Haloferula helveola: one gene and its partner. The main gene of each other region encodes a partner of the protein of the gene in region 2 in a complex. Links are inferred from orthologs where the notes say so. Each region holds a gene or a part of one and is shown on either strand. Other genes may lie near its edges. The genes, in order: secY and secA.

Evidence for each region.
Region 1: the proteins of secA (region 2) and secY are in contact, whole or in part, in a crystal structure (PDB 3DIN), measured with the Thermotoga maritima proteins. The link is inferred for Haloferula helveola from one-to-one orthologs. Residues at the interface, in WP_004082002.1 of Thermotoga maritima: Glu261, Ala262, Arg263, Lys300, Ala301, Arg302, Thr303, Ile304, Ile305, Leu323, Tyr324, Asp325, Pro326, Val329, Ser330, Tyr333, Ile336, Lys340, Phe345, Val349, Glu363, Phe364, Tyr374, Ser375, Gly376, Gly377, Glu393, Ile395, Thr482, Ser483; in WP_004081795.1 of Thermotoga maritima: Glu108, Gly109, Glu110, Glu111, Ala236, Glu237, Arg238, Arg239, Ile240, Thr241, Ile242, Gln243, Tyr244, Ala245, Arg246, Arg247, Val248, Thr249, Gly250, Arg251, Arg252, Val253, Tyr254, Gly256, Ala257, Ser258, Thr259, Tyr260, Leu261, Pro262.

The regions. Positions count from the first base shown.
Region 1 is NZ_AP024702.1:727,227-730,515, forward strand. Bases 313-3,289 are described here. They hold secY (preprotein translocase subunit SecY), read right to left. Parts: upstream 2,566-3,289; coding sequence 1,060-2,565; downstream 313-1,059. Other genes in these bases: map (type I methionyl aminopeptidase), read right to left, coding at 313-406; HAHE_RS02435 (adenylate kinase family protein), read right to left, coding at 390-1,052; rplO (50S ribosomal protein L15), read right to left, coding at 2,669-3,124; rpsE (30S ribosomal protein S5), read right to left, coding at 3,166-3,289. In the rest of the region: more of map, read right to left, coding at 1-312. UniProt on the Escherichia coli protein: The central subunit of the protein translocation channel SecYEG. Consists of two halves formed by TMs 1-5 and 6-10.
Region 2 is NZ_AP024702.1:4,656,017-4,660,054, reverse strand. Bases 239-3,964 are described here. They hold secA (preprotein translocase subunit SecA), read left to right. Parts: upstream 239-584; coding sequence 585-3,764; downstream 3,765-3,964. Other genes in these bases: rpsU (30S ribosomal protein S21), read left to right, coding at 3,918-3,964; HAHE_RS17585 (SDR family oxidoreductase), read left to right, coding at 239-463. Also shown: more of HAHE_RS17585, read left to right, coding at 1-238; more of rpsU, read left to right, coding at 3,965-4,038. UniProt on the Escherichia coli protein: Required for protein export, interacts with the SecYEG preprotein conducting channel.

The DNA of each region.
Region 1 (3,289 bases), 3.9 Mb from region 2 along the record:
AAAGAGACTCCTCGGTCGCCGCCAGCAGACGCTTCGTCTCATCGGGAACTTCGCCGACCGGAACCGTCGTCGCGTTATCACCGATCCAGCCGTTCTTCACGATGCCGACATCGATCTTCAGAATGTCACCGGGGTGGATCACCCGGGGACCGCCGATCCCGTGAACCACTTCTTCATTCACCGAGATGCAGGTGTAACCGGGAAATCCCCGATAGCCCAGAAACGCGCTCTTGCAGCCGTTTTTCTGCATCAGCTTGGCAGCCTCGGCATCGATCTCCCCGGTGGTTACGCCGGGCTTCGCCATCGACGCGACCTCCTGCAGGATCTCGCTCGCGACCTGACCCGCCGCCCGCATCAGCTCGATCTCGCGGGCGTTCTTGATCCGGATTTTACGCCGTTTCGCCATCGTTGGTCAGGGTTTTCAGATTTGCCTCAATCGTTGCCGCGACCTCATCGACCGAGCGGGTCGCATCACAGTGAAGCAGGGTTCCCGCCGCATCGTGACGTTCGATCACCGGCACGGTTTGCTCGCAGTATTCGTCGTAACGGGAAAGGAAATTCGTCAGATTGTCGTCGGACCTCGGCCCCGCAGCTCCACCACATTTCGGGCAGCGCCGCCCCTCGTTCAGTTCCTCCTTCTGCCCGCTCCAACGACAGTCGGGACACTCGACACGACCCTCGATCCTGCGGATGAGTTCGTCCTTCGGAACATCAAGGGCAACCGCCGCATCCACCCGCTCGCCTCGCTCTGCCAGCCAAGCAGCCAGAAAATCGTCCTGCATCAGTGTCCGCGGGAACCCGTCCAGCACCCAGCCACCCGGATGGTCAGCCAGCCACTCGCGCATGATTCCGCACATCAGCTCGTCCGGAATGTAGCCCCCCCGATCGAGGATGGGCCGGATTTCCCTGGCCGCGGGCGAGTCCTCCTTCAGAACTCCACGGAGCAGCGCCCCCGTACTGAGGTAGTCGAGCCCTCGATCCGCAGCTAGCCGCCGCCCCTGGGTCCCCTTGCCCGAAGCGGGAGGACCCAGAAGGATCAAATGAAGCGCCATCGCTTCTTTAGCGAGCGAAGTAGGCCACCGCGCCGATCACCAACAGAAGACCGATGAAGGCCCACAGGTAAACGATCGCCGTGCCGCCGGTCGAACCCGACGACTGCGAGAGCCGGTCGTAGCGCCCCTTCAGCTTGCCCTTGCGGAGGAAGCCGTCGTAGTGGCGCTGAAGCAGGTGAGTCTCCACCTGACGCATCACGTCAAGAACCACACCGACCAAGATCAGCAGGCTGGTGCCCCCGAAGAACTGGAGGACCATTGAACCCGGCGGAAGACCGACGATTTTGCCGATCGCCACAGGAAGGACGAAGATCAAGGTCAGGAAGATCGCCCCCGCGAACGTCAGGCGGGTCATGGTGAAATCGAGGAAGTCAGCCGTCGGTTTGCCCGGACGAACTCCGGGAATGTAGCCACCGTTCCGCTTGAGGTCCTCCGAGATCTGAGACGGCTGGAACATGGTCGCGACCCAGAAGTAGGAGAAGAAGAAGATGAAGATGGCACCCAGCACGTAGAACCATGTTCCACCTGCAAGCGCTTCCTGCAGAGAACGCGACCAGCCGGCCTCGGGGAACATCTGGGTGAGAATGATCGTCGGCAGCGAGAGAACCGCGGTCGCGAAGATGATCGGCATGACACCGGCGTAATTCACCTTGAGCGGGAGATACTGGGTCTGGCCACCGAACTGTTTCCTTCCGACGACACGCTTTGCGTACTGGATCGCGATCCGACGCTGGGCCTGGGTGATCGCGATTGTGCCGGCAATCACCAGCAACAGCATGGCGATCATGACCACGAGCATCATCACCCGGAACTTGCTGGCGTCCGGATCGGCGACGAAATACTGCCAGGTCTGGAACAAGGCTCCCGGCAACGCCGCGATGATGTTGACGGTGATGATGATGGAGGTGCCGTTGCCGATACCCTTGTCGGTCATCTGGTCACCGATCCACATCAGGAGCAGCGTGCCGGCGACAATCGTCAGCACCGTGATGATCTGCCAGAGCACCGTCGGGTTCGGAACGAGATCACGTCCGAGCCGGTCGATCGTCTCCCCGATACCCCCCATCAGCGGATTGGTCCCCGGATTGATCAGGGCCTTGGCGACAAAGATGCCCTGCACGAGGGCAATCACGATCGTCAGGTAGCGGGTATACTGGGTGATCTTCTGGCGTCCGCCGTCCTCGCGGGACAGCTTGGACAGCTTGGGCACCACCGCCGTCATGAGCTGCATCATGATCGAAGCGGAGATGTAAGGCATGATCCCGAGGGCAAAAACCCCCGCCTGCTGGAGCGCGCCACCGGAGAAGATGCCGAGGATCGCCTGCAGGCCGCCGGCCGTCGTGGCGTCCGACTTCTGTTTCGCGTCCTCGATCCAGGCGTCGATCACCGTCGTGTCGACGCCGGGAAGCGTGACGTGCACGCCGAGGCGCACGATCACGATCATGGCAAGGGTGAAGAGAATGCGGTCGCGGAGTTCGGGAACCTTCCAGGTGTTCGCGAAAGCGGAGATCATGGGTGTCGGGTTCTGGGGAAAGGAGTCGTTCTGTTAAACGCGTTGAGGAAGCGGACAGGCGCTTCCTCAACGTTTCGGGATCATAGACGGGAGAAACCGACGCTTACTCGGCTGACGGCGTTTCGACCGTGCCACCGGCCTGCTCGATCTTCTCCTTGGCCGAAGCGCTTACCGCGTCGACCGCCACAGTCAGTTTCTTGGCGAGCTGCCCTTGGCCGAGGACCTTGACGATGTCGCACTTGCGGCTCACCAGACCCTTGGCGCGGAGCGCCTCCTCGTTGACCGTGTCGCCATCCTCGAAGCTCTTCTCGAGCTGGGCGAGATTGACGACCGAAGCCTTCGTCTTGAAGTTGATGTTGTTGAAGCCCTTCTTGGGAAGGCGGCGGTGAAGGGGCATCTGGCCACCTTCGAAGCCGGGGCGGACCGAGCCGCCCGAACGGGCCTTCTGACCCTTGTTGCCCTTGCCGCAGGTCTTGCCGAGGCCGGAGCTTTCGCCGGAGCCTAGCCGCTTGATGCGGTGCTTGGCACCCTTGTTGGGCTTGAGTGTGTGAAGTTTCATAATTCGAGATTCAACGTTGGACGTTGGGAGTTCGAAGTTTCTCAGATGGATTCCTTCTTCTGCTTGCCGCGGGCCGAGAAGATCTGGTCGCGGGTGCGGAGTTGGCTCAGGGCCTTGAGGGTCGCCTTCACCACGTTCGCGTGGTTCGCCGAACCGAGGGACTTG
Region 2 (4,038 bases):
CGAAATCGAGGAGGAGGAATTCCATCGGATCATCGACACCAACCTCACCGCCGTCTTCCGCGGCTGCCAGGTCTTCGGCGAATACTTCATCGAACAGGGCATTCCGGGCTCGATCATCAACCTCGGCTCGATGTCCGGCCTCGTGCCGCTGTCCCGGGTCTTCATCTACTCGGCCACCAAGGCCGCCGTCCACAACCTCTCCAAGAACCTCGCCCGCGAGTGGGCCGAGCACTCGATCCGGGTCAACACCCTCGTTCCCGGCTTCTTCCCGGCCGAGCAGAACCGCAAGGTCCTCGACGAAAGCCGGGTGCTCGACATCCTGCGCCAGACGCCGATGAGCCGCTTCGGCAACCCGGACGACCTGATCGGAGCCACCCTGCTGATGGCCTCCAACCGCGCCGGGGCCTTCATGACCGGCAGCGAGATCGTGATCGACGGCGGATTCAACGCCATGAAGATCTGAACCCGGCCGGTCTTTCACGATTCCAAAGTGAATCTCCCGCGCCGCTTGCACCGCGCGTCCTGCGGGTGTATGGCCTCCGCCGCCGGTCGTCGCACCCCGACGGCCCCGAAAGATTTTACCCATGATCAAGTGGATTCTTCAGAAGATCGTTGGTTCCAAGAACCAGCGTGAGATTCGCCGTATCCAACCCACGGTCGAGCGCATCAAAGAGATCGAGGAGGCCCTGCAGAAGGAGCCCGAGGAGAAGCTCCTGGAGCTGACCGAGAAGTGGAAAACGCACCTCTCCCGCTACCTCGACCTCGACGCCCCGCCAAAGCCGGTCCTCCAGCGCGCCGACCAGGAGCTGCTCCGCGAGGCCGCGACCAAGGTGGAGGCCCGCCTCGCCGTGCTCCGTGAGGAATTCCCCGAACTCCCGGCCTCGGTCGAGCCGAACATGGAGTCGATCGAAGCCGCCAAGGAGGCGTTCCACAACATCGAGGAGAACTTCCAGCAGGCCCGCGCCCGCTACCTCGACCAGATCCTGCCCGAAGCCTACGCGGTGGTGAAGAACGCCGCCCGCCGTCTCTGCGGAAGGACGATCAACGTCTGCGATCAGGATCTCCTGTGGGAGATGGTCCACTTCGACGTCCAGCTCGTCGGCGGCATCGCGCTGCACCGTGGCATGATCGCGGAAATGCAGACCGGTGAGGGCAAGACCCTCGTCGCCACCCTGCCCGTTTACCTCAACGCCCTGACCGGCCTTGGAGTCCACGTCATCACGGTCAACGACTACCTCGCCCGACGCGACTCCGAGTGGATGGGCGCGCTGTTCAAGTTCCTCGGCCTGACCGTCGGCTGCATCCAGAACCAGATGGCTCCGTGGGAGCGCCGCGAGCATTACGGCTGCGACATCACCTACGGCACCAACTCGGAATTCGGCTTCGATTACCTCCGCGACAACGGCATGGCCGGCTCGAAGGACGACCAGGTCCAGCGCGGCCACTACTTCGCGATCATTGACGAAGTCGACTCGATCCTCATCGACGAAGCCCGGACGCCGCTCATCATTTCCGGTCCCTCGACCGTCTCGAGCCACCAGTTCGACCGCTACAAGCCGCTCGTCGAGCAGCTCGTGAAGCGCCAGACGGTCCTCTGCAACGACTTGGTCAGTGAAGCCAAGGAACTCCTTGAGAGCGACCCGGAAGCCGCGGGCCGCAACCTTTTCAAAGTGAAGCTCGGCCAGCCGCGCAACCGCCAGCTCATGCGCCTGATGCAGGAGCCGGACACCCGCCGCCTGATCGAGAAGACCGAACTCTCCTTCTACCAAGACGCCCAAAAGAAGGAACTCTTCTCTCTCAAGGAGGAGCTGTTCTTCACCATCGACGAGAAGGCCAACGACGCCGACCTCATGGAGAAGGGCCGGGAGTATCTGTCACCGGACGACCCGGAGTCCTTCGTGCTTCCGGACCTCGGCAGCATGCTGGCCGAGATCGATGCCGATCCGGAGCTGACCGACGAGGAACGCGTCGCCCAGAAGGAAAAGGCCCAGGACCAGATGTCCCATCAGGCGGAGAAGATGCACAACATCTCCCAGCTGCTGAAGGCCTACTGCGTTTTCGAGAGGGACGTGCAGTACGTCGTCGAGGACGGCAAGGTGATGATCGTCGACGAGAACACCGGCCGGAAGATGCCGGGACGCCGCTGGTCGGACGGACTGCACCAGGCGGTCGAAGCGAAGGAGAACGTCACCATCGAAAAGGAGACGCAGACCTACGCGACCATCACGATTCAGAACTACTTCCGTCTCTACGAGAAGCTCGCGGGCATGACCGGCACGGCCGAAACCGAAGCCGCCGAGTTCTCCGACATCTACAAGCTCGACGTCCTCCCGATCCCGACCAACCGGCCGAACCAGCGCGAGGACCTCAACGACCAGGTCTTCAAGACCCGCCGCGAGAAGTACAACGCGGTGATCAACAAGATCCAGGAGTCGCATACCAAGGGCCAGCCGGTGCTTGTCGGCACGGCCTCGGTCGAGGCATCCGAAACCGTTTCCCGGATGCTCCAGCGCGCGCGCATCCCCCACACCGTCCTGAATGCCAAGATGCACCTGCAGGAGGCGGAGATCGTCGCCGCCGCCGGCCAACGCGGTGCGGTGACCATTTCCACCAACATGGCGGGTCGCGGCACCGACATCAAACTTGGCGCAGGCGTCGCGGATGTCGGCGGACTGTTCGTCATCGGCACGGAGCGCTACGAGTCCCGCCGTGTCGACCGCCAGCTGCGCGGCCGTTGCGCGCGTCAGGGCGACCCGGGCATGAGCCAGTTCTACATCTCCTTCGAGGACGACCTGATGCGGAACTTCGCCGCCGCGGAGCGCATGACATCGATGATGGAGCGCTTCGGCATGGAAGACGGCGAGGCACTCGAGCACTCATGGCTCAACCGCTCGGTCGAAACCGCCCAGAAGCGCGTCGAACAACGCAACTACACATGGCGGAAGCGGATTCTCGAATTCGATGACGTGATGAACAAGCAGCGGGAAGTCGTCTATGGCTACCGCAACGAGGTCCTCAGCACCGAGAACCCGCGCGACCTCGTCAATGAGATCATCGATAAGTCGATCCCCGAGCACGTGGAGGAATTCCTCAGCGGACGCGACGAGGAATCGCCCGACTACAACGAACTGCTTCACTGGGTGAACGCCACCCTGCCGATCCGCATCGAGCCGGGAGACCTCGACCTCGCGAACAGCAGCGCCGAGGAGATCTCGAACTTCCTGATCAAGCGGGTGAAGGAGACCTACGAAGTCCGCGTGTCCAACCTGCCGCCCGAAATCCTCGAAGGCGAGGAGCGGCGGATGATTCTGGTCGCGATCGACCGCCAGTGGCAGACGCATCTTTACAATATGGACGCGCTCCGCGAGGGCATCTCGTTCCGCGCCCAAGGCCAGAAGGATCCGCTCATCGAATACAAGAACGAGGCCTACAAGCTGTTCATCACCCTGATGGACGGCATCGAGCGCGAGGCCCTGCAGAACCTTTTCCGCTCGGCCTCCAAGATCGAGGAGTTCCTCAATCAGCTCCACTCGCAGCAGACCCAGCTGCAGAGCGCGGGCGACGGGATCAGCGAGGCGAACGTCGCGACCAGCGGCAGCTCGGGCAACCTGAATCCCCAGGCTGGCGGCGGCGGCAAGGACCTGAAGCTCAACCTGCCGAAGCGCAAGCCGCCGTCGTTCAACGTCGAGACGGTCGGCCGCAACGCCCCCTGCCCCTGCGGCTCGGGCAAAAAATACAAGCAATGCTGCGGCCGGGAAGCGTAAGCGCTGAGCCGGACAAGGACCGCCGAATCCCCTGAATTCCGGGATTTCGGGCCTCCCGATGGGGATCCGGCCCTACCAATTCCCGCCTTGACAAGGCCTGCCTCGCGGATAGCCTCCGCGCCCCGACTCAAAAGGAAACCGAAAGAAGCAAGAATGAGCGACAAAAGCATGCGTGGAGTGAACGTCAAAAAGGGCGAACCGGTTGACCGGGCCCTGAAGCGCCTCAAGACCAAACTCGATACCGAAGGGATTCTCGAGGAAATGCGTCGTCGCC